Regions from separate parts of the Pseudarthrobacter sp. NS4 genome, predicted to be linked through region 2. Evidence: riboswitches for the same ligand, from Rfam matches in the RefSeq annotation. Region 2 holds a riboswitch; each other region holds the start of a gene.

Region 1 (7,056 bases), 1.8 Mb from region 2:
AGCAGTCCTTGCCGGACTCCCCCGCATCGATCAGGCGCTGGTACAGCTGCTGAACGTGTTTGCCGATCTCGAGCGGCGTGCCGGTGTCCTCGGCAGCGCTGATGGCCAGCCCGATGTCCTTGTTCGCCAGTTCGGCTGTGAACGTTGGCGCGAAGTCGTTGTTGGATGCCGCGGTGGGGACCACACCGGGAACGGGATACCAGGTGCGCAGGGCCCAGCTGTCCCCGGAGGACACTGAAGCGATGTCCCAGAACACCTTCTTGTCCAATCCGAGCCGGTCCGCCAGCACGGCACCCTCGGCAGTGGAGGCCAGGTTGATCAGGAGCATCAGGTTGTTGCAGATTTTGGCCGCCTGGCCGGTGGTGGCTCCGCCGGTAGGGATGATGTTGGCGGCCATCGGCCCGATGTAGCGGGTGGCATCGGCCACGGCGTCCGCTTCTCCACCCACCATGAACGTGAGCGTTCCTGCTTGGGCACCGCTCATCCCGCCCGAGACAGGGGCATCGACGAAGCGGAAGCCGGCGGCAGCAGCGGCGTCGTGCAGTTCCGTCGCGGCGGCGATATCGATGGTGGAGGAATCAACCAGAAGTGTGCCCGTATCCGCGTGCGCCAGCACCCCGTCCCCGCCCAGGTAGACGGCCTTGGCATGCTCGCCCTTCGGAAGCATGGTGAACACCACGTCGGCTCCCGCCACTGCTTCGGCGATGCTCCCTGCCGGCTTCACCCCTGCGGCCTCGGCGGCGGCGAGAGCGGCGGGGCTGAGGTCGAATCCCCGTACGTCGTGACCCGCCTGCGCGAGGTTACCCGACATGGAACCGCCCATGTTTCCCAAACCGATCCAACCGACTACTGCCATGGCATAAGCTCCTTTGCTGTGCTTCGGCCGAGGGCGGCCGGAAGGTCTGTGTCCACCGTCACACGCTGCTACAGTGCATTCAAGGGGAAAAATCACAGATGGTATGTGCACCGATGCACACGATGGAGAGGGCACCGGGTGGCGCAGCTTCCGAGTCCGGACGACTTGCTGATTTTGCTCACTGTTGCCCGGCTGGGACGCTTCAACGCCGTCGCCGAAACGTTGGGCACCACGCACACCACCATTTCGCGGCGGATCCTCGCCCTCGACAAGCAATTGGGCGGCCGGACGCTGGAGCGCAGCCCGCACGGCTGGGAATTGACGGAGCTCGGGGCTTCGGCCGTCGCTGCGGCGGAAAGAATCGAGGAAACGTTGGGGTCATTGGCCGCCGTCATGGGCCAGGACCGGGACGCCCTCGCCGGCATGGTGCGCATCAGCACTTCCGACGGTTTCGGCGCTGAATTCGTGACCCCGGCGCTGGTCCGTCTCCAGCAGCGGCACCCGATGCTGAATGTGGAGATGCTCAGTGCCACGCGCAAGGTCAGCCAGAACCGCTCCGGCGTGGACCTGGAAGTGGTGGTTGGCCGCACGGACGTAAGCAACGCGCAGGCCATCTTCCTGACCAATTACTTCCTCCGGCTCTATGCCAGCCCCGCCTACGCCGCCGGACGGGGCTTGCCGGAGACACCCGACGGCGTGGGGCAGCACGGCTTCGTCTCTTACGTCGAGTCGGCACTCCAGGTTGCCGAACTGGGACACCGGTCCTCGCAGCTGCCGATGCCGAAGTCCAGCTTCCAGGCGACGAGCATTTTTGCGCAGGTGGAGGCGGTGCGCCGTGGCGCAGGCATCGGGCTGCTTCCGAACTTCATGGTGGCGCGGGATCCGGAGTTCGTTCCGGTGCTCCCTGATGCCTTCCAGCGCCAGGTGCCCATCTGGGCGGTGGCGCGGCCGGAATCGCTCCGGTCCGCCCGGGTCCGGGCCGTGATTGCTGCGCTGAAGGAAGAAGTGGCGGGACGCCAGGATCTGCTGGCAGCCTGATCCCCGGCTGTCCGGAGCCGTTGTCAGGCCTGGAAGAGCCGCCTCACCACTTGCCCGGCGGCGAGTGCGTCAAGGCCTTCGTTGATCTCGCCAAGCGGCCGGGTGTCGGTGTGCAGCAGCTCAACGGGAAGCCTGCCCTCGCGCCAGTACCCAAGGTACAGGGGGATGTCCCGGCCCGGAACGGCGTCGCCCATATATGAGCCCAAGAGCCGCTTGCCCGCCCCGGCGAACTGGAGCGCGGGCACTGTCAGTTCCGCTGTGGGATGCGGCAGCCCTACCGAGACCACGGCGCCGCCACGCGTTACGTGCCCGAGGCATGATGCGATGACCCGGGCCGATCCCACGGCTTCGATGGCGGTATCCACGCCGTCCCCGGCGGCGTCTGCAATCAGGCGGGAAGCCTCGTCCGGGGTTCCCGCGGCTGTTGCCCCGCACTTCAGGGCGAGCCCGTGCTTGCCGGCATTGGGATCGATGGCGATCACGGAGGAAGCACCGGCGAGCGCCGCGGCCATAACGGCTGAAAGCCCCACGGCGCCGAGTCCGAAGACGGCTACGGACTGGCCGGGCTGGACAGCCGCCGTGTTGAGGACGGCTCCCATGCCGGTGAGTACGGCGCAGCCGAACATTGCCGCAACAGTGCCGGGGACGTCGTCATCTATGACCACCACTGATTCCCGGGCCACCACGGCGTAATCGGCGAACGCCGAAACGCCCAAATGGTGGTTGATGCGCTCCCCCGCAGGCGTCCGCAGCAGGGCCTCGCCATGCAGGAGGTCTCCGGAGCCGTTGACTTCCGCCGCGCGGTGGCAGAGCGCCGGGCGGCCCGCCCGGCACGCACGGCAGTCACCACAGCTGGGGACGAAGACGAGGACCACATGGTCCCCGGGGGAAACATCCGTGACGCCTTCACCCACCGCGGCGACCCGTCCTACTGCCTCATGCCCCAACGCCATGGGAAGGGGCCTGACGCGTGAGCCGTCCACCACGGACAGGTCCGAATGGCAGAGGCTCGAGTAGGTGATGGTGATGCCCAACTCACCGGCGCGGGGTTCCGGCCGGTCAAGCTCCTCGACCCGAAGGGGCCGCGCTTCGGTGTAGCTGGTTCCTGACGGGACCGTGGAGTAAAGGACGGCTGCTTTCATGGGAAATCCTGACTTCGTCGAAGGTGCTGACGGCGCACTGCCCGGGCCTGCGTGGTGGCGGGCCCGGGCAGTCGGTGTGCTGTTTGGCTCTTGTGCTGCCAGTGCTATTTCTTTGCGGCCGCGAGCAGGTCGGCGGTGCCCTGGGCGTCGGCCGCGTCCACGTCGTGGAGCGAGATGCCGCGGGTCTCCCGGAGGAAGAGCACGGAGATTGCGGTCACGATGCAGGCTCCCAGCAGGTAGAGCGCCACCGGAGTGGAGGAGTTGAAGGTTCCCAGCAGCGCAGTGGCGATGATCGGTGCCAGCGAACCGGCGACGATGGAGGTCACCTGGTAGCCCAGGGAAACGCCCGAGTACCGCATCCGGGTGGGGAACATTTCGGCCATGATGGACGGCTGGCCCGCGTACATCAGTGCGTGGAACAGCAGGCCGATGGTGATGGCGGCCAGGATGACCATGTCGTTTCCGGTGTCCATCATGGGGAAGGCGAAGAAGCCCCAGGTGCCACCGAGGATGGCGCCTGCCATGTAGACCGGCCGCCGGCCGAACGCATCGGACATCCTGCCGACCAGCGGGACGGCGCAGAAGTGGATGAAGTGCGCCACGAGCAGAAGCAGGAGGATGCGGGAGGTGTCGGTCTGGACGACGATCTTCAGGTAGGTGATGGAGAAGGTCACCACGAGGTAGTACAGGATATTCTCGGCAAAACGCAGGCCCATGGCGGTAAAGACGCCGCGGGGGTAGCGGCGGAAGACTTCGGCAACGCCATAGCCCTTCTTCTCCACCGTGACTTCCTTGCGGGCTTCGATGAAGATCGGCGCATCCTGGACCTTGGTGCGGATGTAGTAACCAACGATCACGATGACGGCGGAGAGCCAGAAGGCGACGCGCCAGCCCCAACTGAGGAATGCTTCCGGGGAAAGCGTGGCCGAAAGGGTGAAGAGGACGCCGGTGGCCAGGAGGTTGCCCATCGGTACCGCTGACTGTGGCCAGCTGGACCAGAACCCGCGGGACTTGTTCGGGCTGTGCTCGGCAACCAGCAGGACGGCTCCGCCCCACTCACCGCCGACGGCGAAGCCCTGCACGAAGCGCAGGAACACCAGGAGGGCCGGAGCCCAGTAGCCAATCTGGGCGAACGTGGGCAGGCATCCCATAAGGAAGGTGGCGACGCCCACCAGGACGATGCTCAGCTGCAGCAACTGCTTGCGGCCGAACTTGTCGCCGAAGTGGCCAAAGACAATGCCGCCGATGGGGCGGGCCACAAAGCCTACGGCGTAGGTGACGAAGGCGGCAATGATGCCGTCCAGTTCGGTCCCTGAATTGGGGAAGAACGTTTTGCCGAACACCAGGGTGGCGGCAGAGGCATAGAGGAAGAACTCGTACCACTCAACAACAGTGCCGGCCATGGAGGCCGTGACGACTTTCCTCAGGCCTGAGGCCTTGACGTCGGTTTCCTCGGGCCGCCGTGCGGCGGAGCTTTCCGTACTCATGAGTGAACTCCTTCGGCGTCGTCTTCGACACCACTGGGACAGGCTGTGGCGGATACACGTGATTGTGGCCACGAACCGCCGGGTCCCATTGAGTATGGTCTGCCTATACGCCCAGCTCAACGGCGAATCATGCAGAGTCTATCTGCATAATTGCACATATTCTGCCGTCTGGGGCGTGGTGTTATGCCGAAAGGTGCCCCCGGAGCTGCGATCCCAGCTGGCCGATTTCGGTGAGGAACCCGTCATGCCCGATGGGCGCCTCGATGAGGTGGACGTCCACCTCTCCAGGGAGTGCCCGTGCCAGTTCCCGCGACTGGGACGGGAAGTAGAGCCGGTCCGAGTCCACGGCGGCGACGAAAAAGCGGGCTTTGGCACCGGACAGGGTCTGGGCGAGGGACCCGCGTCCCCGGCAGATGTCGTGGCTCATCAGCGCCTCGGTGATGGCGATGTAGCTGTTGGCATCGAAGCGCTGGACCAGTTTGGTGCCTTGATGGTCCAGGTAACTCTCCACCTGGTAGCGTCCGCGGGCCGCAAGGCGCTCGCCCTGCAGGGGTGATTCCAGAGCCTGTGGGGCGCGGCCGAACCTGCCTTCGAGTTCAGCGGCTGAGCGGTAGGTGATGTGGGCGATGCGCCTTGCCAGGGCCAGCCCGTCCTCCGGGAAAGGGCCGCCGTAGTAGTCGCCACCATTGAAATTCGGGTCCTGGCGGATGGCGAGGGTCTGCGCCTGGGCGAAAGCGATCTGTTCAGCCGTGCTGGCTGCTCCCACGGAAATGACGGCGCAGCGCTGCACGCGTTCGGGGTAGGTGACAGCCCATTCCAGGGCGCGGGCCCCGCCCATGGAGCCGCCGAGGACCGCGAACCAGCTGCCGATGCCGAGCTGGTCTGCCAGCCGGGCCTCTGCGACGGTGCTGTCCCGCAACGTCACCAGCGGGAAACGGGAACCCCAGGGGCTCCCGTCCGGGGCGGGCGACGACGGCCCCGTCGAGCCGTAGCAACCGCCCACTATGTTGATGGACACCACGAAGAACCGGTCCGTGTCGACGGGCGCGGCGGGGCCGGCCAGCTGTTCCCACCAGCCCGGCTCGTCGGTGTCACCCCGGGTCACATGGGTGCTGCCGGTCAGGGCATGTTCGATCAGGATGGCGTTGCTGCCGTCCGCGTTGAGGGTTCCCCAGGTTTCGTACGCGAGCGTGACCTCCGGCAGGTACCCGCCGGCTTCGAGTTCCAGCCCTCCAATGGAGGCGTAACGGACAATCCCGTGTTCGGGAGCGGTGGTACGGGTGACGGTAACCGTCATGGCAAGACCTCTTCTACGCGCTTGCCCACCGTCGAATGACCGGCAGGCCAGGTCTTCACCCGGGGCACCCCACCGCGGAAGGAGGGTTGCCGGCCAGCAAGCCGGGGCTGTCACTGGCACTCATGACCTGGTTCGAGTGTACGAAACACCACCCGCCCCGGGCCAAGAGTGTGACTGGTTGTGACTTCCCCGCCCCGCCGCCGGCAGCCTTCCTGGCCGGCAGCCGTCGTCATCCTTTGGTCCTGGTCAGGCGCCCGAGGCGTCCTTGGCGGCACGGAAGCCGGCCTCGAGGTCGGCCAGGATGTCGTCGATGTGCTCAAGGCCCACCGAAAGGCGGACCAGCCCCGGGGTCACGCCGGCCACCGCCTGCTGCTCCGGGGAGAGCTGGCTGTGGGTGGTGGACGCCGGATGGATGACCAGGGAGCGGACGTCACCAATGTTGGCCACGTGCGAATGCAGCTCCAGGGCGTCCACGAACCGCTTGCCCGCCTCGGCGCCGCCCGCCAGGTTGAAGGAGACGATGGCGCCGGTGCCTTTGGGGCCGTACTTGCGGCCGCGTTCGTACCAGGGACTTGACGGAAGGCCCGCGTAGGCGACCGATTCGACGTCGTCACGCGCTTCGAGCCAACGTGCCACTTCGGCGGCGTTGGCCACGTGGCGTTCCACGCGCAGGCTCAGGGTCTCCAGGCCCTGCGAAATAAGGAAGGCGTTGAACGGCGACACCGCCGAGCCCAGGTCCCGCAGGAGCTGGACGCGTGCCTTGAGGATGTAGGACAGGTTGGCGCCCAGGGCACCGCCCTCGCCGAGGTCGCGGCCGTAGACCAGCCCGTTGTAGGTGGGGTCCGGGGTGTTGAAGCCGGGGAACCGCTCCGGGTCTTTGCTGAAATCGAACTTGCCGGAGTCCACGATGACTCCCGCGATCGCAGTGCCATGGCCGCCCAGGTACTTCGTGGCTGAGTGAACCACGATGTCCGCACCCCATTCCAGTGGACGGATCAGGTACGGGGTGGACAGTGTGTTGTCCACGATCAGCGGCACGCCGGCCTCATGGGCGGCCTCCGAAACGCCTTCAATGTCCAGGACATCCTGCCGCGGGTTGGAGACCACCTCGGCGAAAAAGAGCTTGGTGATGGGCTGCACGGCTGCACGCCACTGGTCCAGGTTGTCCGGGTCTTCCACGAACGTGACGGTGATGCCGAACTTCTTCAGGGTGTGGGCGAAGAGGTTGTACGTTCC
Region 2 (7,056 bases):
CCGAGGTCACTGTCCGCCGCGTGCCCATCGAATTCATGGAAATTGAACTGGCAACGCTGGACCAGATGGGCCAGCAGGTGGAGGTTTCGGGCGAGTACATGGCACGTAACGGCCGCACCCGGCTGGTGGACGTCACCACAAAGCCCTCGGAGTTGCGGGCGCCCGAGGACAAGATCCACCCGATGCCGTTTCCGGGCCTCAATATCGACAACCTGCCCTTCTTTGCGGTGATTGCCGCCAATGCCACGGGCCAGACCATGATCCACGACTGGGTCTACGAAAACCGGGCCATCTACCTCACGGAACTGAACCGGCTGGGGGCGCAGGTACAGCTGTTGGATCCGCACCGGATCTACGTCAATGGGCCAACCAAGTGGCGCGCGGCCGAGGTCGGGTGCCCGCCGGCGCTGCGTCCTGCGGCCTGCCTGCTGCTCGCGATGCTGGCGGCCCGTGGCGTTTCGGAGCTGCGGAACATCTACGTGATCGAGCGCGGGTACGAGGACCTCGCTGAGCGGCTGAACACTATCGGTGCCAAAATCGAATACTTCCAGGACTGAGATTCACGGTTCGTCATGAAGGGGCAGGTCCCTTCAAATAGTCCGTGACTGCCGCAGAATGTGAGTATGCGTACATTCGGCGTCGAGGAAGAGCTCCTGATTGTTCATCCGGAGACGGGCGAACCGCTTGCCCTGGCTGACGCGCTGTTGTCCGGGCGCCGGATGGCGGCGGATGATTCACCCGAAAATCCGCACGCGCTCGAAACCGAGGACAAGACGGTTTTCGACGACGACGAGATGGGCTTGAGTGCCGAGCTTAAGCTTGAGCAGATCGAGACGCAGACGCGGCCGTGCCTGGAGTACGGCAACCTGCTTGACCAGATCCGGGCGGGCCGGGCGCTGGCTGACCAGGCTGCCAGGAAGAACCAGGCGCGGGTGGCGGCGCTGGCCACCTCACCCCTGGCTTCCACAAGCCACACCACGCCGGATCCACGCTATGCCAGGATGCTGGAGCGCTTTGGCCTGACGGCCCAGGAGCAGCTCACCTGCGGTTTTCACGTCCATACCTACATTGAGTCACCCGAAGAGGGCGTCGCAGTACTGGACCGTATCCGGGACAAGCTTGCTGTGCTGACAGCCCTGAGCGCCAATTCGCCGTTCTGGAACGGCGTTCCGACGGGCTTCGAAAGCTACCGCACCCAGGCCTGGAACCGCTGGCCAACTGCCGGACCTGCGGGCATCTACGGAACCTATCCTGCCTACCGCCGGGTGGTCACACGGCTGCTGGAGAGTGGCGTGATGCTGGACGAAGGAATGCTCTACTTCGACGCCCGGCTGTCCAGGAACCATCCCACGGTCGAGGTCCGCGTGGCTGATGTTTGCCTGCGAGCCGAAGACGCGGCGCTCATCGCGGTTCTGGTGCGTGCGCTTGTCGAGTCTGCCAGCAGGGAATGGCGTGACGGTGTCGATCCCGCCCCCGTCCCCACGGTGCTTCTTCGGATGGCGTCCTGGCAGGCAAGCAGCGCCGGGCTCGGTGGCGAACTCCTGGACTTTGGAAACTTCCGGCCAGGCCGGGCTGCCGACGTGGTGCGCTCCCTGGTGGATTACCTCGCTCCGATTTTGGATGAACAGGGAGAACTTGCGCTGGTGCAGCAGGGCGTTGAAGAAGTCATCGCCCGGGGGACAGGGGCAGCTGAACAACGCCGCGTGCGGGACAAAGCGCTGAAAGGACCACCGCCTGAAGACTTCGGCCTCGGCGCGGTGGTTAGGCACGCTGTCGACGTCACCATGCGTGGAGCCCTGAATGTGTCAACAGACGACGCCGTTCCCGAACTGCTGCGCATTCGGCAGTCCTAGGGAAGGGCTCTTAACGGCCGACTCCCACAGACCAGCTCCCAAAAACCAACTCCTAAAGGCTGACCAAGGAGTTTGCCAGCAAGAGGTACCATTCCGCAAACGGATCCTGGGGCAGGTCACCCTCGGTAACACCGGGGCCTTCAGGGTAATTGGTAACTGGCACGTCCACATCGGTTATGTCCAGATCCGGCATTTCCAGCCAGTGTTCATCACGCGCCGACAGTCTCAGCCCGGGCAGCACTGGTACCGGCGGGGTGGTGCCCTGCTGGAGCCGCTTAGGCTGCCTCAGCTCGTCCGGCCAGTGGGGTGGTTCCCAGTCCTGGTGTTCGCTTTTGTATTGTCTGCCGGTGGGTGAGGTCCAGCCGGGTGGTTCGTTTTTGGTGGCTGGTGTGGGTGTCCAGGTGCTGGTGTGTTTGAGGCGGTGATGTTTGGGACAGGGCTGGCCGAGGTTGCTGATCCCGGTGGTTCCGCCCTGGTGCCAGGCGAGGAGGTGGTCTGCTTCGTTGTCCAGGGAGTGGTTGGAGCAGCCGGGGAACGGGCACTTGGCGTCCCGCATCTGCAGCCAGCGCCGGATGGTCTTGGTGACCCGGTAACTGCTGCGGCCGATTTCCAGCGGCGCCCCGTCCCTTGGGTCAACCAGGACCCGGTGGAACGAGTCTGCTCCGTGCGCGACGAGTTTCCTTGCCATCGAGGCCGGGATGGGCCCGTGCCCGTCGAGCATCGCCGGTTCATCGGTGAGACCGAGCAGGGAAAAGACGGGGACGGTGACCAGGACCTGGGCGTTGGCCACGGGCACGTCGGCAGGACCTGTACTTCCGCCGAACGGTTCGTCATCACCCCCGGGCGTGCTCTGGTGGCTGGGTCTGTTGCCCAGGAGGGCGGCGGCGAAGATGTCGGCCCGGAGCTGGGTGAGGGTGCGGGCCTCCTCCGGGCCCTGTAAACCGCGGGCGGTCGCGTTGGTGCGGTTCCAGATGGCCGTAGCGGTGTCGGCAGGCAGGTAGGAGTTGAACCAGGCCATCCCGTCCTGGTCCGGGCGGCACTCGACGCGCCGGTCCGCCACGGCCTTGGCGTGGCGCTTCTCAAGACTTTCGGGGTGGTGGCGTTCGCGCCAGGTCCGGGCCTTGTGCCGGAACCGGTGCGGGACCAGCTCCCCGGCAGGGCAGCCGCGGGCCGGGTTCGGCGCGTCCGGATCCAGGAAATGCGCCTCCGGCGCCGCGGCCCCGGCAGGATCCAGGGCGGCGGTTTCCTCGACCATGGCTTTCGCGTGCGCCCAGGACAGGGTCCCGTCCTGCAACCCCGCCAGGGTCAGCGGCAAGGTAGTGGTCAGCACCCGGGACTGGTTCAGCAAGGCACCGGCAGCCGGGGCGCTCACCGTCAACACGCCCGCGACCTCAGCAACCATCGACATCTCCCGGGCCGTGGCCTCATACGGCAATACGGCGGGTCCCGCCATAGAGTTCGCTGCTTCTGCATACTCCGCCGCCAGATACACCTTCAACGCAGCAGTCCCGGCCTCAAGCCGGGCAACCCCCTCGAGCCCGTCAAGGCTACGATCCGCCTGCTCCCGCAACAGATCAACACCGGCACCAGCACCAGCGGCACCGGTCCCGCGGATCACAGCAGCAAGCTCAGCAAGGGACGCATCCAGGACCTCCAACGCCTCCACCACCGCTCTGCTTGCCATACCCAAAGCATCACAGAAGGGTCTGACAATTTGAGCTGCCTCCCACTGGCGCGCACCAAGGCAACGTGCCATACTCGCCGCGTGACGGCGTCGTACTCATTCACTGCCGAACTGTGGCTCTATCCAGGGGAAGCCGGCTGGCATTTCCTCACAGTGCCGGCAGACATTGCCGAGGAAATCAGGGAACGCAGCGCCCGCGCCAGCAAGGCTTTTGGTTCCATCAAAGTCGGGGCAGAAATCGCAGGGCACGCATGGGAAACGTCGCTCTTTGCCGACACCAAGACCAGTTCCTACCTGCTGCCGGTGAAGAAAACGGTCCGGACAGCAGCAAAGATCGGCAGCGGCGACAACGTTGCGGTGACCGTCACCCTCCTTGAGGAACCAGGCTAGATCTGCTTCAGGGCCTGTTCCAGGTCGCGGATCAGGTCATCCGCGTCCTCGAGCCCGACAGACAGACGAACAACGCCGTCGCTCAGTCCGATGGCAGCGCGGCCCTCCGGCCCCATGGCGCGGTGTGTGGTGGTGGCGGGGTGCGTAATCAGGGACTTGGAATCGCCCAGGTTGTTGGAGATGTCGATGATCCGCAGCCCGTCCAGCAGCGCAAAGGCGGCCTCCTTGCCTGAGCGGCCGCCCGTCGTCGCAAGTTCCAGGGTGAGCACTGTGCCGCCTGACCGCATCTGCTTGGCCGCTAGCTCGTACTGCGGGTGCGATTTCAGGAGCGGATACTTCACCCAGCTCACCGCCGGCTGCTGCTCCAGCCACTCGGCGAGCCGCAGCGCGTTTGCCGAGGAGTGGTTGACGCGCAGCGACATGGTCTCCAGGCCCTTGGTGAGGACCCATGCATTGAAGGGGGACAGTGACGGGCCGGTGTGGCGCATCAGCTGTTTGACCGGTCCGTCGATGAATTCCCTGGTACCCAGGATCGCGCCGCCCAGGACCCTGCCCTGGCCATCGATGTGCTTGGTGCCGGAGTAGACGATGACGTCGGCCCCCAGCTGGCCGCAGCGCTGCAGCAGGGGAGTGGCAAAGACATTGTCGACGACGACGGTGGCCCCCGCCGCGTGCGCAAGTTCGCTGACCGCGGCGATGTCCACGATCTCCTGCATCGGGTTGGACGGGGATTCGAAGAAAACTGCGGTGGTGGGCTGGGACAGGGCGTCGCGCCACTGCTCCAGGTCCGGGCCGTCCACGAAGACAGTTTCCACGCCCCACCGCGGCAGGATTTCGTTCAGGATCACGAAGCAGGACCCAAACAGCGAGCGGGCCGCCACCACCCGGTCGCCGGCAGCCAGCAGGGCACCAAGCGCGGTGAAAACGGCGGACATGCCGGACGCCGTCGCAAAGCACGCCTCGGTTCCTTCGAGCAGGCGGAGCCGCTCCTGGAACGTGGCCACGGAGGGGTTGCCGTAACGGGAGTAGACGAAGCGCTCGTCCTCGCCTGTGAACGCCCGCTCGGCAGCGGCCGCGGATTCATACACGAAGCCTGAGTTCAGGAACAGGGCTTCGCTGGTTTCCTGGAAGTTGGTGCGGTCCAGCCCGCCGCGCACGGCCTGGGTGTCGGGGCTCCAGCCGGCGGCGTCGTTGTTGAAGGTCACTAGTTCTTTCCCAGGTTGGTCGGCAGGCCGCGGTTCTTCCAGCCGTTGACGGTGCGTTCGCCGTAGCGGTCCGGCTCGCCCTCGAAGCCCTCAAGGACGTTGTAGGAGGTGAATCCGGCCTGCGTCGCGGCGGTGGCGGCCGCGATGGAGCGCTGGCCGGAGCGGCAGATGAACAGCAGTTCCGCGGCCGGGTCCTCCGGCGCCTGCTGGCTCAGGTCCTTGATGAAGTCGGGATTGGGGATGCCGCCGGGGAACGTCCACTGGATGAACAGCGGATCGTTGTCGGTGGCCTTGGTGTCCGGAATGCCGATATGGGCCCATTCGCCCTCGGTACGCACATCCACCAGGATGGCGCCCTGTTCCAGCTTGGCCCAGGCTTCCTGGGGCGTCAGGTCTCCCGCGTAGCTCATGCGTGGCCCTCGCCGTCGAACTCAAGGTCCTCGTTGGCCGACTCCAGGTGGTCAACAGCGGTGGCGACGGCGGCATCGGCGGACGCGATGGCGGCGGGCAACACGACGGCCTGGGCAACGATGACGCCGCTGCCGTTGAAGGTTACTGCCGGGCTCCCGTGCAGCACATAACCCTCGGACAGTGCGGCAGAAATCCGCTCGCAGAATGCGCGGTCGTCCGGCCCACTGATAAGTCGGTAGGACAGCTTCTCTTCAGGGGCGGGTGCGTCAGACATGACGGATCTCCTTCTCTCACGCTTGCAACTCGAATCGGTCGATATGCCGAGTATTCACCTGAGGCACCCCGCCGCGAAAGGGAGGGTTGCCGACCGGCCAGTCAGGGCTTGGCGCCGGTACTCATTACTCCCCAGAAACGTAACATCCGGCACGCCGTGCCGCACCGCCGCCGTCGTCATGTTGCGTAACCGAACTGTGCGTGGTGCAGCAGCCAGGAACTTCCGAGCGCCAAGGGAGCGGACGACGGCGACATCACCGGGTGGGCGGGCTTTTCCTGCCATACGCGGACCGGCCGCCAGATACGGTTCCTACGGGGCAGTGCCCCACCGCCATAACCAGCATCCGGGGGTCCACATCAGCACGCGAACTGCCGCGCCACAACGCCGTACCGGTTCAGCCCGCGTACCCCGGCTTCGCGTGGTTGGGGCCCGAGCTCCTGCTGCGCATAACCGACGGCGAAACGCACCGCTGCTGATCCAATCCCGCGTCCATTGAGTTCCCGGTCCACCCAGTGCCCCAGGTTGGCGCTGAGGAACGGGCCGTGGACTATTCCGGTCAGGGTAATGGTCCCGACGATTCGCCCGCCGCCGTGCTCCGCTCCGCCGTCGTTGTCCTCTTCCACCAGAACCCACGGAAGCTCGGTCCCCAACTGGTATTGGGCGCGTATGGCCCGGATGATGTCCATCTGGCGGGAAGGGGTGAAGAAAGCCGTCCCGCTTTGGTTCCCAGGGCGCCAGGTGCCCGCGGTTGCGCACGTACGCCTCGGCCAGGAGCGCAGCATCAGCACCCTCAAGCAATTTGATGCTGATTCCGGGGACAAGAGGATGGGGAAGATGGGCGGCGAACCGCCCAGATGCCCGGGGCAAATTCCCGCCGATGTCCTTCATTTCAGCCCTTCTGACTCAGCGCCCGGCTTGACTGGTGGAACCGCGCGTACCGGCAGTACTTTGCGAACACCAGCCTCGCAGACAGGTCCACTGTTCAGGTTCCACTCAGCCCGGAGAAACGTAGCGAAAAAGGCGTGAACCGCCGGCCACGTGCCGGCGGTTCACGCCTTTTTCTTTGTACTGCGGCTATACGAGGCCGGGGTAGCTGGTCATGATGTAGTCCGCAGCGGCCGGACCCTTCATGCGCAGGCCATTGTTCCCGGGGGCGATCTTGTTCTGCATCGCCGCCCAGAACTTGGACTCCGGTCCGGGGACCTGCTGGTTGATGAAGCACCAGCTGGTATAGAGGCC
Region 3 (7,056 bases), 1.1 Mb from region 2:
GCCCTGATGGTGCAGGTCGATCATGTAGTCGATCTTGTACTTGCGCATCACGTTGTTGTGCAATGCCTGGGTTTCCGGCTGGATCTTGGCCACGTGGTCGCGGTTCAAGTCCACCTCCTCCGCGTTGTAGCGGGTCATGTGGCGGTCACCCTTGGCCAGATAGCCGTCGAGCGGGAAGTTCACGTCCCCCATGGCACCATCCGCGTTGAGCATGGGCACAATCAGGATGTTCACGCCATCCAGGATGTCGGCGGACTTACCCGGCCCCAGGTGCTTCACGAATTCCAGGGCGCCCTCGGTGGTGAGCTGCTCGTTGCCGTGCTGCTGCGTCAGGTACAGGATGGTCGGCTTGGCCGGGTCCGAAATGTACTTGACCAAGTGGATGTCGCGTCCCTTGACCGTCTGTCCGATGACCTCGAGTTCCATGGCGGACTGGCGGGCGTCCTGGTCCTTCAAGAAGGAAACCATCTGGTCATAGGTGGCCAGCTTCGAGGTCGTGATCTGGCCGTTCCCGTCATAGTTGGGGCCTTCACCAACGGCCTTGGCCAGCGGGGCAGGTCCTGCCACGACTGCCAGTGCCAGGACTCCGGACACGGCCACAGTTCTGAAAGTTGCCAGGGATTTTCTCACGTGCTTTACCTCTTCCGAGTGCGTTGGTTTGCCACCAGCCGCCATGTCCCCCATTGCGGCTGTGACATCAGCCAACCAACGTGGACAAATACTGTCAATGGACATGACAGGAATATGCAGCCAGTTATTACGAATCGAAAGTCTGCCGTCCGGCCCACCGGGCGCGACACAAAGCGAAGCGAATTTGCCACCGCCCCCCGTGCTGGATTTAAGTGTGAGTACCCATCCGGAGCGGCTGAGAGACCTGGATCGTTGAAGCCGCAGCAACCCCACATTCAGCAGGTATCCTGCCTGTGACGGTGCTACTGCCAGGACCGATGGAAAGGAAATTCCAGCATGTCCCTCAACACTGACCATATCCGCGTCACCCACGCCGGTTCTTTGCCCCGCACCCCGGAACTGATCGCCGCCAATGCCGCTAAGGAATCAGAAGGCATCACGCCTGCGTTCCTGGAACTTCTCGAAGCTTCAGTTGCCGATGTCGTCAAGCGGCAGAAGGACCTCGGAGTGGATATTCCGAACGACGGCGAATACGGGCACAGCATGTCCAATTCGGTCGACTACGGCGCGTGGTGGAACTACTCCTTCGCCCGGCTGGGGGGTCTGGAGCCCACTGACGTGGACCGCTGGAAGGATGCCACAGTCCATCGGTCTTCCCCCGGGCATATCGTGCTCACCTCGTTCCCGGACCGACGGGACCGGCTGGCGTTCAATGACGCCTATACCGATCCGTCGTCCGGGATCCTGGCACACCGCAAGAGCGTTACCCAGCCCAAGATCACGGGTCCCCTCACCTATACGGGGCAGGACCTGGTGGCCTCGGACATCTCCAACCTCAAGAAGGGCCTGGCAGCCGCCGGACTTACGGAGGGCTTTGTGGCGTCCCTTTCGCCTGGTTCCTGTGCCCGGGTCGCCAATGAGTACTACAAGTCCGATGAGGAACTGCTCTACGCGTGTGCTGACGTCATGCGGGAGGAGTACAAGGCCATCATCGACGCCGGTTTGACGGTTCAGCTCGACGACCCCTCACTCGCTGAAAGCTGGGACCAGATTAATCCTGAGCCGTCCCTGGAGGACTACCTCAGGTTCATCCAACTGCGGGTTGAGGCAACAAACTGGGCCTTGCGGGACCTGCCTCAGGAACAGATCCGCCTGCACGTCTGCTGGGGATCCTGGCATGGACCGCACACCACTGACATCCCGTTCGGGGACATTGTTGAATCGGTCCTGCAGGTCAACGCCGGCGGGTATTCCTTTGAAGCGGCAAACGTCCGCCACGAACATGAGTGGCGGGTCTGGGAAGACACCAGGCTCCCCGAGGGCAAGGTCATCATCCCGGGCGTCGTTTCCCACGCCACCAATGTGGTGGAGCACCCGGACCTGGTGGCGGACCGCATCGTCCGTTTCGCGGAGGTAGTGGGCCGCGAGAACGTCATTGCCTCCACGGACTGCGGCCTGGGCGGGCGCGTCCACCCGCAGATCGCCATCGCCAAGCTGGAAGCACTGGGCGAAGGCGCCCGCCGGGCCACAAAGCGCCTCTGGTAGCGCCCTGCCCGTTGCCGAAAAAACCCGCCGGTCCCTGCCCCACTTCGATTGGGTGCACGGGACCGGCGTTTCGTTTCGCGGGGCTTGCTAAACTGATACAGGCTGACCCGGAATCGGCCCACCCCATTTCAACCGCCGCTGATGTGTTTCGCTTTCGTGCGCCTGCATCTGCCGGCGGCAGCATCGCCAATCCCCGCAGGAGATCAAGCACTACATGACAGCCCTGGCACCCGAATCTTTCCATGAGCAGCTCCTGAGCCGCCGATACGAACCCAACGTCGCCGCCGTCAACGAACTGTGCGATTCCCTGCAGGACGCCAAGCCCGGCACGGTGGTGCCCTACGTCGACCCCATGCATGATGTGGACGAGTGCCGCATCATCAGCCTGTACTCAAACATCGGCGAGGCCGACAAATCCGGCTTCATCACTGCCGGGGACCACGACGCAGCCACCCGGATGCTCGGTATCCAGTGGAAGCTGGGCCTGCGCCCCGAGTTTGTGATGCCGTGGAACGTGCACCCGTGGCACGTCCCGGGCGACGTCAACGGGAAGTTCACCCCGGACCAGATCCAGGCTGGCCTCAAGCCGTTGCTTAAGTTCCTGGCGCTGGTCCCCCGCGCCTCCGTGATCGTGGCCCACGGCACCGAAGCCAACCGCCTCGCAAACCTTCTGCTGAAGACCGAGGTGCCGCTGCTCTGGCGCCGCGGGCTGAAGACCTACAAGGTGCGCTCACTGAGCGGCCGGGCTTTCGCCGGTTCCCCGGCACGCCAGGAGGAGTACCTCGAAGACATGCGCGTGGCCTACGCCGACGCCATGGCCCGCACGGGGTTGCAGAAGGCATAGCCCCACTGCCCACGCGCTTAACGACGGCGGGCGGTCACCTTCCAGAAAGGTGACGGCCCGCCGTCGTTCCCCACCCGCACCCTTGGCCCCGCAAGTCCACGCCGGCTCCCTACCTTCCCAGGCTCGGGCCGGGGCCCTCGCCGGAGCGGCTCCACGGCCAGGGAACCCTGCGGGCGTGGGCCCATCTTTACAGCTTCGCTTCGATGGCTGCCTTGGCGGTCGGGTCCGAATCGTTCAGGAACTTCTCGATCCGCTCCGGCTCCTCCGCCTCACCGATGGCCGCAGCTGCCCGGCCGAGCGAGTACAGCGCCCGCAGGAAACCGCGGTTGGGCTCGTGCTCCCACGGGATGGGGCCGACGCCGCGCCAACCGTTGCGGCGCAAGGAGTCCAGGCCGCGGTGGTAGCCCACGCGTGAGTAGGCGTAGGAATCGATGGTGCGCCCGTCAGCCCAGGCCTCTTCCGCCAGCACGGCCCACAACAGCGAGGATGTAGGGTGCTTTTCCACGAGGTCCAGGGCTTCCTGCCCCGCTTCCAGCTGCTGGTAGACATCAGTCTCGGCAGGCAGGAGCGTGGGCTCGGGGCCCATCAGGTTCCTGCGGAACTCGTCGGACATTCCTAGAAGGTCTTTCCGGCCGAGCCGAGCTGCTTGGTGGCCTCGACAACGCGGGCGGCGAGGCCGGCTTCGGCGGACGCGCCCCAGACGCGGGGATCGTAGGTCTTCTTGTTGCCCACTTCGCCGTCGACCTTCAGGACGCCGTCGTAGTTGCGGAACATGTGGTCGGCAACCGGACGCGTGTAGGCGTACTGGGTGTCGGTGTCGATGTTCATCTTGATGGTGCCGTAGGAGACGGCGTCGGCGATTTCCTGGTCCGAGGAGCCGGAGCCGCCGTGGAACACGAGGTCGAACGGGCTGTCCTTGCCGATCTTGGCACCCACCTGCGCCTGGATGTCCTTGAGGATCTCCGGGCGGAGCTTGACGCCGCCGGGCTTGTAGACGCCATGGACGTTGCCGAAGGTCAGTGCGGTGATGTAGCGGCCGTTCTCGCCGGAGCCCAGTGCCTCAATGGTGGCCAGGGCGTCCTCGACGGTGGTGTAGAGCTTTTCGTTGATCTCGTTCTCAACGCCGTCTTCCTCGCCGCCCACGGTGCCGATTTCAACCTCGAGGATCATCTTGGCGGCAGCGGTACGCTCCAGCAGTTCGCGGGCGATGCGCAGGTTTTCCTGCAGCGTCTCCGCGGAGCCGTCCCACATGTGGGAGTTGAACAGCGGGTTGCGGCCGGCCTTGACCTCGGCCTCGGAAGCGGCCAGGAGGGGCAGGACGAAACCGTCCAGCTTGTCCTTGGGGCAGTGGTCCGTGTGCAGGGCAATGTTGACGTTGTAGTTCTTGGCCACTTCGCGGGCGAACGCAGCGAAGCCGAGGGAACCTGCAACCATGTCCTTGGTGGAGGCGCCGGACCAGTACGCGGCACCGCCGGTGGAGACCTGGACGATGCCGTCGGACTCAGCTTCGGCGAACCCGCGGAGCGCGGCATTCAGCGTCTGCGAGGACGTCACGTTCACGGCCGGGAACGCGAAGCCGCCTGCCTTCGCGCGGTCGATCATCTCGGAGTAGATCTCTGGGGTTGCAATGGGCATGCTGACTCCTATGGCTGAGTTTCGTCTGTGGGCTGGTAACCCGTAGACCGCTTTACGGCTAGGCACCATCCTAGCCATTTCCGCGGATGGAGTGCTGTGGGTTACGCCCCACCCGCACCCGCACCCGCAGGGCCGCTACACGTGCTGGTTGAAAACGTGCCGGCGCACCCAGGCATGCATGGCGATTGCCGCCGCCGAGGCGGCATTGATGGACCGGGTGGAGCCGAACTGCTCTATGGACAGGGTGGTGACTGCAGCGTCATGGACTTCCGGGCTCAGCCCGGGGCCTTCCTGGCCGAATACCAGCACGCAGTCCCTGGGCAGCTCATACGTCTCCAGCGGAACCGAGTCCGGGAAGATGTCGATCCCGATGATGGCCAACCCCTCCCCCTGCGCCCAGGCCACGAAGTCCGCAACCGTGGGGTGGTGCCGGACGTGCTGGTACCGGTCGGTGACCATGGCCCCGCGCCGGTTCCACCGCCGTCGCCCAATGATGTGCACCTCTTTGGCGAGGAACGCGTTGGCTGTGCGCACCACCGTTCCGATGTTGAGGTCGTGCTGCCAGTTTTCGATCGCGACATGGAAGTTGTGGCGCCTGGAGTCCAGCTCCGCCACGATCGCCTCGTGTTTCCAGTAGCGGTACCGGTCCAGGACATTGCGCCGGTCTCCGTCGGCCAGGAGATCGGGGTCCCAGTGGTCACCTTCCGGCAGTTCACCTTCCCAGGGCCCGACGCCGACTTCCGGTTTAGGCTCTGCCGGCTCCTCTGGCGCCTCCCCGGGTACTGGGTTTGGCTGGTCTGTCATGCCGGGCGTTTGGTTCACCCCTCAACACTAGACTGGACCTTTCGGGCTTTCATCACAGGCGGAGGTAGGCGTGGCAGAAGCGGACAAGGTCAAGGGAAACCCGGCGGTTTACCGCAGCGGCCAGGACATCGAGTGCTGGCTGACGGACATGGACGGCGTGCTGGTCCACGAGAACCAGGCCGTGCCGGGTGCCGCGGAGCTCATCCAGCGGTGGGTGGACACGTCCAAGCGCTTCCTGGTGCTCACCAACAATTCCATCTTCACTCCCCGCGACCTTGCCGCCCGGCTCCGGGCTTCGGGACTCGAAGTACCCGAGGAGAACATCTGGACGTCCGCGCTGGCTACCGCCCAGTTCCTGAAGGACCAGGTGCAGGGTTCCGGCTCGGGCAACCGCGCCTACACGATCGGTGAAGCAGGGCTGACGACGGCGCTGCATGAGGCCGGCTTCATCCTCACCGACCAGGACCCGGACTTTGTGGTGCTGGGCGAGACCCGCACGTATTCCTTTGAGGCCATCACCACCGCCATCCGGCTTATCCTGGCCGGCGCCCGCTTCATCGCCACCAATCCGGACGCCACCGGTCCTTCCAAGGACGGCCCCCTGCCTGCCACCGGCGCGATCGCCGCGCTGATCACCAAGGCCACGGACCGCGAGCCCTACGTGGTGGGTAAACCGAACCCCATGATGTTCCGGTCGGCCATGAACCAGATTGATGCGCATTCCGAGACCACCGCCATGATCGGCGACCGGATGGACACGGACATCGTCGCCGGTATGGAGGCAGGGCTGCACACGGTCCTGGTCCTGACCGGCATTACCCAGCGCGAGGACATCGCGGCCTTCCCGTTCCGGCCCAACCAGGTCCTGACCTCCGTGGCGGACCTGAAGAACCAGATCTAGAACACGGTCACCCTGGACCCGCCGCGGGGAAGCGGGAAGAACCCGTCCAGCAGCTCTTCCAGGATGGGCCGGTAGATGTTCGGGTTCCAGCCCGGGCTGGCGTGTGCGGGGGCGGCACCTGTGGTCTGCAGGTCAGTGGACACCATGTTGTCCTTGAATGCCACCGCCCACGCTTCGACCGCAGTTTGGTAGCGCACGGTCCGGTCCCGGGGGTTGCCGATGTACGCCATCTTGGCGCTGCCGAGCTTGCCGGCAAATCGGGCACCCTCGAAATAGTAGATATAGGCGGATTCCGCCTGGATGAGCACGCTGGACGGCGCGATCGGTGACAGCTGTTCCAGCGTCTGGTCCATGATCTGCCGCCAGCTGCGTTCATCCTTGTGGATGACCCGTTCGCCCAGCTCGTAGCCGCCGCGCAGGGCGGACGGGAAACGGAAGCCCCGCTCGTAAAGGAACACCACGCCGTCGAACCAGCTTTGGTCAAGGACGTCGTGCTTGCTGTACGGGCTGGAGTCGAGCACGATGAACTCGACCTCCACACCATGGATTTCCAGGAGCCTGGCGGCCACCTGGGTCGCCACCATGCCGCCGAAGCTGTGTCCGTAGAAGAACAGCTTGGTGAGGTTCTCGGCACGGACGTACTCGATCAGGGTGATCACGAGGCTGTCAATGTCCAGCCCCTGGTTGGAGTACCCGA
Region 4 (7,056 bases), 1.4 Mb from region 2:
AACCAGCCCGGCGTCGTAGCCCTCGACGGAAAAGTTGACCACGCCGATGGTGTCGGTGTCCGCATTGGTGTCCTTGAAGATCTGGTGGACCGTTACACCGTCGATCTCCTGCAGGCCCTCCACCAGGAAGGAACGGATGGCGGACTCGTGTGCATGCCAGCGGCCCTGGTCCAACCCCGCGATCACCTGGGTGGCGCGCGCAAGGGTTGCGGCACCCAGTACATTGGGGGACCCGCCCTCATGGCGGGCCGGGCCGGTGGCCCAGCTGACGCCGTCGAGCCTCGCTTCCTTGACGGCGCCGCCGCCGGCAAGGTGGGGGGTACCGGCGTCGAGCCAGTCCGGGCGGCCCACCAGGACGCCTGCGCCGAACGGCGCGTAGAGCTTGTGTCCTGAGAAGGCGATGTAGTCGACGTCGTCTGCGCTGATGTCCACGCGGCGGTGCGGGGCAAGCTGGGCTGCATCCACCACGATCCGTGCGCCGTGTTGGTGTGCGAGCGTGGCAAGTGCCCGGACCGGAAGGATCTCGCCGGTGACGTTGGAGGCGCCGGTGATGGCCAGCAGGCTTACGCCGCCCTGCTCCAGTTCGGCGCGCACTGACTCGATGGTTCCGGCAATGGTGTCGGCGGCAATGATGCTGCGGTGGGGAACGCCCTGCCAAGGCAGCAGGTTGGCATGGTGCTCGATGTCCAGGTACAGGACGTCGCCGGCCGGGCGTCCGTCGGTGGCGGGGAGGCAGCCGGCCAGCAGGTTGAGGGAATCCGTGGTGTTCCGGGTGAAGATGACGGAGTCGTCAGGGCGGCCGCCCACGAAGTCCCGGACAATGCTGCGGGCATTCTCATAGACGGATGTGCTGATTTGCGATGCGTAGCCGGCGCCGCGGTGGACACTGGCGTAGTACGGCAGGACCTCATTGAGGTAGGCGGACACCACTGACAGCGCAGGGGCCGATGCGCCGTAGTCGAGGTTCGCGTACCGGACGTGGCCGCCGCTGATCAGGGGCGCCTGGATTTCCGCTCCGGTGACGGCGGCAAGGGGACGGCCGGCGACTGCCTGGCGCTCGTCAAAAGCGGCAGACGTTGCGGCGGGAATGGCGGCGTTGGGGGAGACGGTGGCAGTTGTCACAGAGACCTCACTTCAGGACAGGACTCCGGCATACAGGGAATCCGCGCTTGCCGCATCCACTCCGGACCGGCCTGGTCGTCACCCGGGGCACCCCGCCGCGAAAGGAGGGTTGCCGGCCAGCAAACCGGGGTTTTGCGCTGGCACTCGTGACCTGGTTAAGAGCGTAGAACATGCGGTGGCCAGGTTTGAAGCCGGGGCAATTGTTAAGGGTTTTGTTACGCCACGGCGGGAAACCGGCCAGTCGGCCGAAGAAAACGACGGCGGACGCCTCCTTTCGGAGGGTCCGCCGTCGATTCTTCGGTCTTTCAAATGGTTACAGCAGGTCGTCCAGGTACGGGTTCAACCGCTGCAGCACCTCCGAGTGCAGGATGGAGTTGGTGGCCAGTGCGTTGCCGCCGAACGGGCCGTCCTCGCCCTCAAGGGATGTGAAGCGGCCGCCCGCCTCCACCACAATCGGCACCAGTGCGGCCATGTCGTACAGATTGAGTTCGGGTTCGCAGGCAATGTCCACCGAGCCTTCAGCCACCATGCAGTAGGACCAGAAGTCACCGAAAGCACGGGTCCGCCACACGTCCTCGGTAAGACCAAGGAACTCGTCCAGGTTCCCGCGTTCCTTCCACCCGCCCAGGCTGGAATAGGACAGGGAGGCGTCGGACAGGCTGGAGACGTCGGACACCCGGAGCCGGGTAGCCGCGGCAAGGGAACGGCCCATGTAGGCGCCCATGCCCTTGGCCGCCCACCAGCGCTTGCCCAGGGCGGGAGCGCTCACGACGCCGACCACTGGCTCGCCCTCATCAACTAGGGCTATGAGGGTGGCCCAGACGGGGACGCCGCGCACAAAATTCTTGGTCCCGTCAATGGGATCGATGATCCACCGGCGCGAGCCGTGGCCTGTGCTGCCGAACTCCTCGCCGAGAACCGCATCGCGTGGCCGGGAACGGGAGAGCTGGCCGCGGATGGCTTCTTCGGCGGCTTTGTCCGCATCGGTGACCGGCGTCAGGTCAGGCTTGGTCTCCACATGGAGGTCCAGGGCCTTGAAGCGGCTCATGGTCTGGTCATCCACGGAGTCGGCCAGGACATGGGCCAGGCGCAGGTCATCGTTGTAGCTCGAAGCGGGTTGGATCATGGTTCCAAACTACCGTCTGCAGGCGCTTCTGCTGGGAGATCGGCTTTGTCAGTTGACGCTGCCGAGCTCCTTGGTCTCCTGTGCTTCCATCCGGGGATCCGTTCCCAGGAGCCGGCGCAGGGATGCCAGCCGGGCTTCACCGGTGGGGCCTGCATGCCCGCCGGCCACCCATGCATCGAGCCCGCAGTGCACAGCCGAGGCGGTGTGCTTGCAGCCGCGTTCACAATCGTCAGTTCCCGGGGAAAGGTCCGGGAACGACCTCAGAATCCTGTCGGGATCCACGTGCGCCAGGCCGAAGGAACGGATGCCCGGCGTATCGATGATCCAACTGCCGGGCGGGGCGTCCGCCAGACGCAGCGCCAGGGCTGACGACGACGTGTGGCGGCCACGCCCGGTCACCGCATTCACTCCGCCGGTGGCGCGTTCCGCCCCGGTGAGTGCGTTGACCATGGTGGACTTCCCGACGCCTGAGTGCCCCAGCATCACAGTGACCTTCCCGTCCAGGTAACCCCGGAGCTCAGCTACCGCTGTGCTGTCCAGCCGGGCGGACAGTCCGTCGTCGGAACGGGCGTCGATGCCGGAGGCCTTGACGTCCGCGGTCCGGCTGATAATCACCGGGAAGTCCAGATGCGTGTAGTTCGACAGGAGCTCCGCGGGATCCTTGACGTCCGCTTTGGTGACCAGCAGGATCGGCTCGATGCCGGCGTCATACGCTGCCACCAGTGCCCGGTCGATGAACCCGGTGCGGGGCTCCGGGTTGGCGGCCGCTACCACAATGACCAGCTGGTCCGCGTTAGCCACCACGGCCCGCTCCACAGGATCGGTGTCATCGGCGCTTCGCCGCAGGAGGGTCTTCCGGTCCTGGATCTTCACCAGCCGGGCCAGGGTATCGGGGTCACCGGAAACGTCCCCCACGAGTGAAACGAAATCGCCGGCCACCACGGGGTTGCGCCGCAGCTCACGGGCCCTGGCGGCAATAACTGTGCGTTCATTGCCCGAGTCCTCGCCCACCACAGCGGTATAGCGGCCCCGGTCAACGGTGATGATGCGTCCGGTTACTGCGTCATCGTGGCTGGGCCGGTCCTTCGTGCGGGGCCGGGATCCCTTCTTGCTCGGCCGGATCCGGACGTCCGACTCGTCCCAGGAGTCAGTGCGCCGCGCCACCGCTGGAACCTTCCGCCCCGCCGTCGGCCTCCTCCTCGGATGCGGCGCCCTGGGCGAGCATGTCCGCCCACAGCTGGGGAAAGTCGGGCATGGTCTTGGCAGTGGTGGCAATGTCCTCCACCTGGACCCCGTCGACAGCCAGGCCGAGAATAGCTCCTGCGGTGGCCATGCGGTGGTCGGCGTAGCTGTGCACGACGCCGGCGTGCAGCCGGGCCGGGCGGATGACGAGGCCGTCGCTGGTCTCCTCAGCATCCCCGCCAAGGCGGTTGATTTCCGTTACGAGGGCGGCCAGCCGGTCCGTCTCATGTCCACGCAGATGGGCAATGCCGCTGAGCCGGGATGGCCCGGTTGCCAAGGCACACAGGGCCGCCACGGTTGGAGCCAGCTCACTTGTGTCAGCGAAGTCCGCGCCCTTGATCTCCGGACCGCCCGTAACCGTCAGCACACCGTCCTGCAGTGTCACCTCGGCGCCCATCTCGGCCAGGATACTGCGCCAGAGGTCACCCACCTGTTGCGTCTGCTCCGGCCAACCGGGAATCCGGACTGTTCCCCCTGATGCCAATGCTGCTGCGAGGAACGGGCCTGCATTGGAAAGGTCCTGTTCAATCCGCTGGTCAAAGGCGCGGATGGGGCCCGGCGAAACAACCCAGTGGTTGGGGACTGAGTCATCTACGGACACCCCCGCGCCGCGGAGGACCGCGACGGTCATGTTGATGTGGTCCAGGCTCGGCACCGGCTTACCTACATGTTCCAGGTGCAGGCCCTCGGTGAAGCGTGCCCCCACCAGGAGGAGCGCGGAAACGAACTGGGAGGACGCGCTGGCATCAATCACCAAGTGGCCGCCGAGGACTTCTCCGGTGCCTTCCACCACGAACGGGAGCGACGACGCCGTCCCGCCGTCTTCTGCCGCAACGTTAACCCCCAGAGCCTTGAGCGCCTCGATGATGGTTCCCATCGGGCGCTTGCGGGCATGCGGGTCGCCGTCGAACACGCTGGTCCCGTTGCGCAGCGCCGCGAGCGGAGGGACGAACCGCATCACCGTGCCGGCCAGCCCGCAGTCGATCCTGGTGGGCGGCGCCGCCGCGCCCTGTCCCAGCGGAACCACCTCGAGGTCCGGCCCGAACGCTCCGTCGCCGGGTACCTCGGTAATGCCGGCCCCGAGCTGGCGGAGGGCTTCGATCATCAGCGCCGAATCGCGGGAGTGCAGCGGTGCACGCAGGCGGGACGGGCCGTCTGCCAGCGCGGCGAGGACAAGATACCTGTTGGTCAGGGATTTTGAACCGGGAACCGTGACGGTGGCATCAACGGGCCGCGAAGCGAAAGGTGCGGGCCAATGGGGGACAGGAGTTCCGGAGGTGTCCCGGGTGGCGGCTGCAGCGGTCATTCCTGCCTATGCCCCCGTGGCCTGTTCAACCGCGCGGCGCACGGCTTTGTCCGCCTTGTGAAGCTTCTTGTTCGTGGTCTTCCTGGCGTCCGCGGCGAGGTGCGACGCGCCCTTCCGGGCATCAGCGGCGAGGTGCTCGGCGCGCCAGGCCAGTCCCGGCTTGCCTGCGGTGTCCACGGAGGCGAGCAGGGCGCCTCCGCTCAGGGACAGGTTCTTGAGCAGCTGGTTGCGGCGGGTCTGGCGGCCTTCCTTGCTGCTGATGTCTGCGCTGCGCCATTCCACGAAGGTGTTGAGCAACGAAATGACCGTCAGCAGGGTGGCAGAGAGCCGGGAGAATTTCCCCAGCCCGAAGAGGACACCTGCGCCCACCTGTGTCCCGCCGATCACGCGGGCCAGCATCTTCTCGTCGGCCTTGAACGGCAGGGACGCAGCGGCCTTGCGAAGCAGGGGGGAGAGCTGCTGGGCGGTATCGTCGGCGTTCTTGAGCTTATCCACTCCGGCGAGAACAAAACTGGAGGCCAGCATGGGCCGTGCGAGCGTGCGGACAAAGGACATGGATTTCCTCCTGTATGGACGAACCGCGTCGTAAGCGGCGGAGTCCGTCCTAGTCTTGCACTTTTGGGGAATATTTGCCCAAGGCCAAGGGTTATGGAAAACGGGTCCGGAATGGCCGGGTTGCCTGACAAAGAGTGAAACCAAGAGCGGAGCTGGGCCTTGAGGCGGGTGTTGGACGGAATCGAAACAGCGGGCCCGGTGGCTATCGGCTCACTGGAGGCCGAACCCCCGGAGTATGGCTCGGCGCGTGCACGCAGCCTGACAGTAGACTTGAAGGCAATGAGCACCCTGGATCCGGCCGTGTCGGCCATGTATGAGGCTTCGAACAGCGAAGTGAAGGGCACCGCGGACGCGGCGTCCCCGTCCGAATTGGCTGACGCCCCGCACCCCGGAGCACAGACCACAGAAAACGTGGTGGACGTTGCAACGGAAACCGTGGAACAGCGCCGCCTCCGGTTCGAGCGCGATGCAATGCAGTACGTTGATCAGCTGTACTCCGCCGCAATGCGGATGGCCCGGAACCCGTCTGACGCGGAGGACCTCGTCCAGGAGGCCTACACCAAGGCTTTCTCTGCGTTCCACCAGTACAAGCCCGGTACAAACCTTAAAGCCTGGCTGTACCGCATTTTGACGAACACCTACATCAATCTTTACCGCAAGCGGCAGCGCGAACCGCTCCAGTCCAACTCGGACACCATCGAGGACTGGCAGTTGGCGCGGGCCGAATCACACACCTCGAGCGGACTCCGTTCCGCCGAGGCAGAGGCGCTGGACCACCTTCCGGACTCCGACGTCAAGCGTGCACTTCAGGACATCCCGGAGGAATTCCGCCTCGCGGTGTACTTCGCTGATGTCGAGGGGTTCGCGTACAAGGAAATTTCAGACATCATGAACACGCCCATCGGTACGGTGATGTCCCGGCTCCACCGCGGCCGGAAAATGTTGCGGGACATGCTCGCGGAATACGCCGCCGAGCGCGGATTCAAAACGGCCGCAGAATCACAGGACAAGGCTGCAAGCACACAACAGGAGAACAGGAAATGAGCGACTGCCAGGGATTGGGCGATTGCGATGACACCCGGATGCAACGCATCTATGAGTACCTCGATGGAGCGTTGACCCGCGAGGACATTACGGAAATCAAGAACCATCTTGATGACTGCCCGGAATGTACTGAGCAATACGACCTCGAGTGCGTCATCCGCAACATGGTCAAGCGCTCCTGCACTGAAGCTGCGCCGGAGAACCTGAAGAACGCCATCCTGGACCGGATTCATTCCATCCGGCCGGTGGATGCCTAGGTCCTCCAAAGCTGTGCCCGCTTCCAGCCGGCACAGCTGCGGCTGAACAGTGCAGCCTCTGAACACTAAAGGACCCCGGAAACCGAATGGTTTCCGGGGTCCTTTATGTGAACCGTAGTCCCTGGCATTTGCCTAGGTGTTGGGGCGCTTCCCGTGGTTCGCGCCGCCACGCTTACGGTCACGACGCTTGCGTGCACGCTTGCTCATAGCTGGCCTCCTTACTGTTGGTACTCAAAAGAGCTGCCCTCAAGTCTCCCACATCATCAGACCGCCCGCGAACCGGGAACCGGGCGATGACCTGCGCCTCGGTTCCCACCACAGCCCTTGAGCCTACGGCTGCAGGGAGTTCCGGACGGCGATGCGCGCCTGCTCAAGAACTGTCCTCATGGTTTCCAGCGTGACGG

Evidence for each region. A riboswitch is a leader RNA that binds a small molecule or an ion and turns the genes downstream of it on or off. The one in region 2 is predicted to bind S-adenosylmethionine.
Region 1: it holds a riboswitch for S-adenosylmethionine, as region 2 does, so the genes downstream of both, metX (homoserine O-acetyltransferase MetX) here and NXY83_RS19410 (DUF1737 domain-containing protein) in region 2, are expected to answer to the same signal.
Region 3: it holds a riboswitch for S-adenosylmethionine, as region 2 does, so the genes downstream of both, NXY83_RS03550 (cobalamin-independent methionine synthase II family protein) here and NXY83_RS19410 (DUF1737 domain-containing protein) in region 2, are expected to answer to the same signal.
Region 4: it holds a riboswitch for S-adenosylmethionine, as region 2 does, so the genes downstream of both, NXY83_RS12925 (aminotransferase class V-fold PLP-dependent enzyme) here and NXY83_RS19410 (DUF1737 domain-containing protein) in region 2, are expected to answer to the same signal.

The regions. Positions count from the first base shown of each region.
Region 1 is NZ_CP103288.1:1,503,731-1,510,786, reverse strand. It holds gene mmsB (3-hydroxyisobutyrate dehydrogenase) at 1-856, opposite strand, end outside; gene NXY83_RS07025 (LysR family transcriptional regulator) at 995-1,894, shown strand; gene NXY83_RS07020 (zinc-dependent alcohol dehydrogenase family protein) at 1,918-3,036, opposite strand; gene NXY83_RS07015 (MFS transporter) at 3,141-4,523, opposite strand; gene metX (homoserine O-acetyltransferase MetX) at 4,705-5,820, opposite strand; SAM riboswitch class IV at 5,833-5,948, opposite strand; gene NXY83_RS07005 (bifunctional o-acetylhomoserine/o-acetylserine sulfhydrylase) at 6,067-7,056, opposite strand, start outside.
Region 2 is NZ_CP103288.1:4,130,370-4,137,425, reverse strand. It holds gene NXY83_RS19440 (UDP-N-acetylglucosamine 1-carboxyvinyltransferase) at 1-557, shown strand, start outside; gene NXY83_RS19435 (glutamate--cysteine ligase 2) at 624-1,853, shown strand; gene NXY83_RS19430 (HNH endonuclease signature motif containing protein) at 1,906-3,537, opposite strand; gene NXY83_RS19425 (DUF1905 domain-containing protein) at 3,619-3,927, shown strand; gene NXY83_RS19420 (O-succinylhomoserine sulfhydrylase) at 3,924-5,132, opposite strand; gene NXY83_RS19415 (rhodanese-like domain-containing protein) at 5,132-5,542, opposite strand; gene NXY83_RS19410 (DUF1737 domain-containing protein) at 5,539-5,817, opposite strand; SAM riboswitch class IV at 5,831-5,946, opposite strand; gene NXY83_RS19405 (GNAT family N-acetyltransferase) at 6,174-6,503, opposite strand; gene NXY83_RS19400 (hypothetical protein) at 6,892-7,056, opposite strand, start outside.
Region 3 is NZ_CP103288.1:737,365-744,420, reverse strand. It holds gene NXY83_RS03555 (M14 family zinc carboxypeptidase) at 1-630, opposite strand, end outside; SAM riboswitch class I at 850-954, shown strand; gene NXY83_RS03550 (cobalamin-independent methionine synthase II family protein) at 967-2,175, shown strand; gene NXY83_RS03545 (uracil-DNA glycosylase) at 2,390-3,019, shown strand; gene NXY83_RS03540 (DUF3151 domain-containing protein) at 3,207-3,632, opposite strand; gene fbaA (class II fructose-bisphosphate aldolase) at 3,635-4,654, opposite strand; gene NXY83_RS03530 (TrmH family RNA methyltransferase) at 4,790-5,458, opposite strand; gene NXY83_RS03525 (HAD-IIA family hydrolase) at 5,529-6,359, shown strand; gene NXY83_RS03520 (alpha/beta fold hydrolase) at 6,356-7,056, opposite strand, start outside.
Region 4 is NZ_CP103288.1:2,736,098-2,743,153, reverse strand. It holds gene NXY83_RS12925 (aminotransferase class V-fold PLP-dependent enzyme) at 1-1,122, opposite strand, end outside; SAM riboswitch class IV at 1,161-1,274, opposite strand; gene hisN (histidinol-phosphatase) at 1,436-2,248, opposite strand; gene rsgA (ribosome small subunit-dependent GTPase A) at 2,297-3,412, opposite strand; gene aroA (3-phosphoshikimate 1-carboxyvinyltransferase) at 3,396-4,796, opposite strand; gene NXY83_RS12905 (DoxX family protein) at 4,803-5,351, opposite strand; gene NXY83_RS12900 (sigma-70 family RNA polymerase sigma factor) at 5,631-6,395, shown strand; gene rsrA (mycothiol system anti-sigma-R factor) at 6,392-6,652, shown strand; gene NXY83_RS21090 (50S ribosomal protein bL37) at 6,785-6,859, opposite strand; gene NXY83_RS12890 (PadR family transcriptional regulator) at 6,983-7,056, opposite strand, start outside.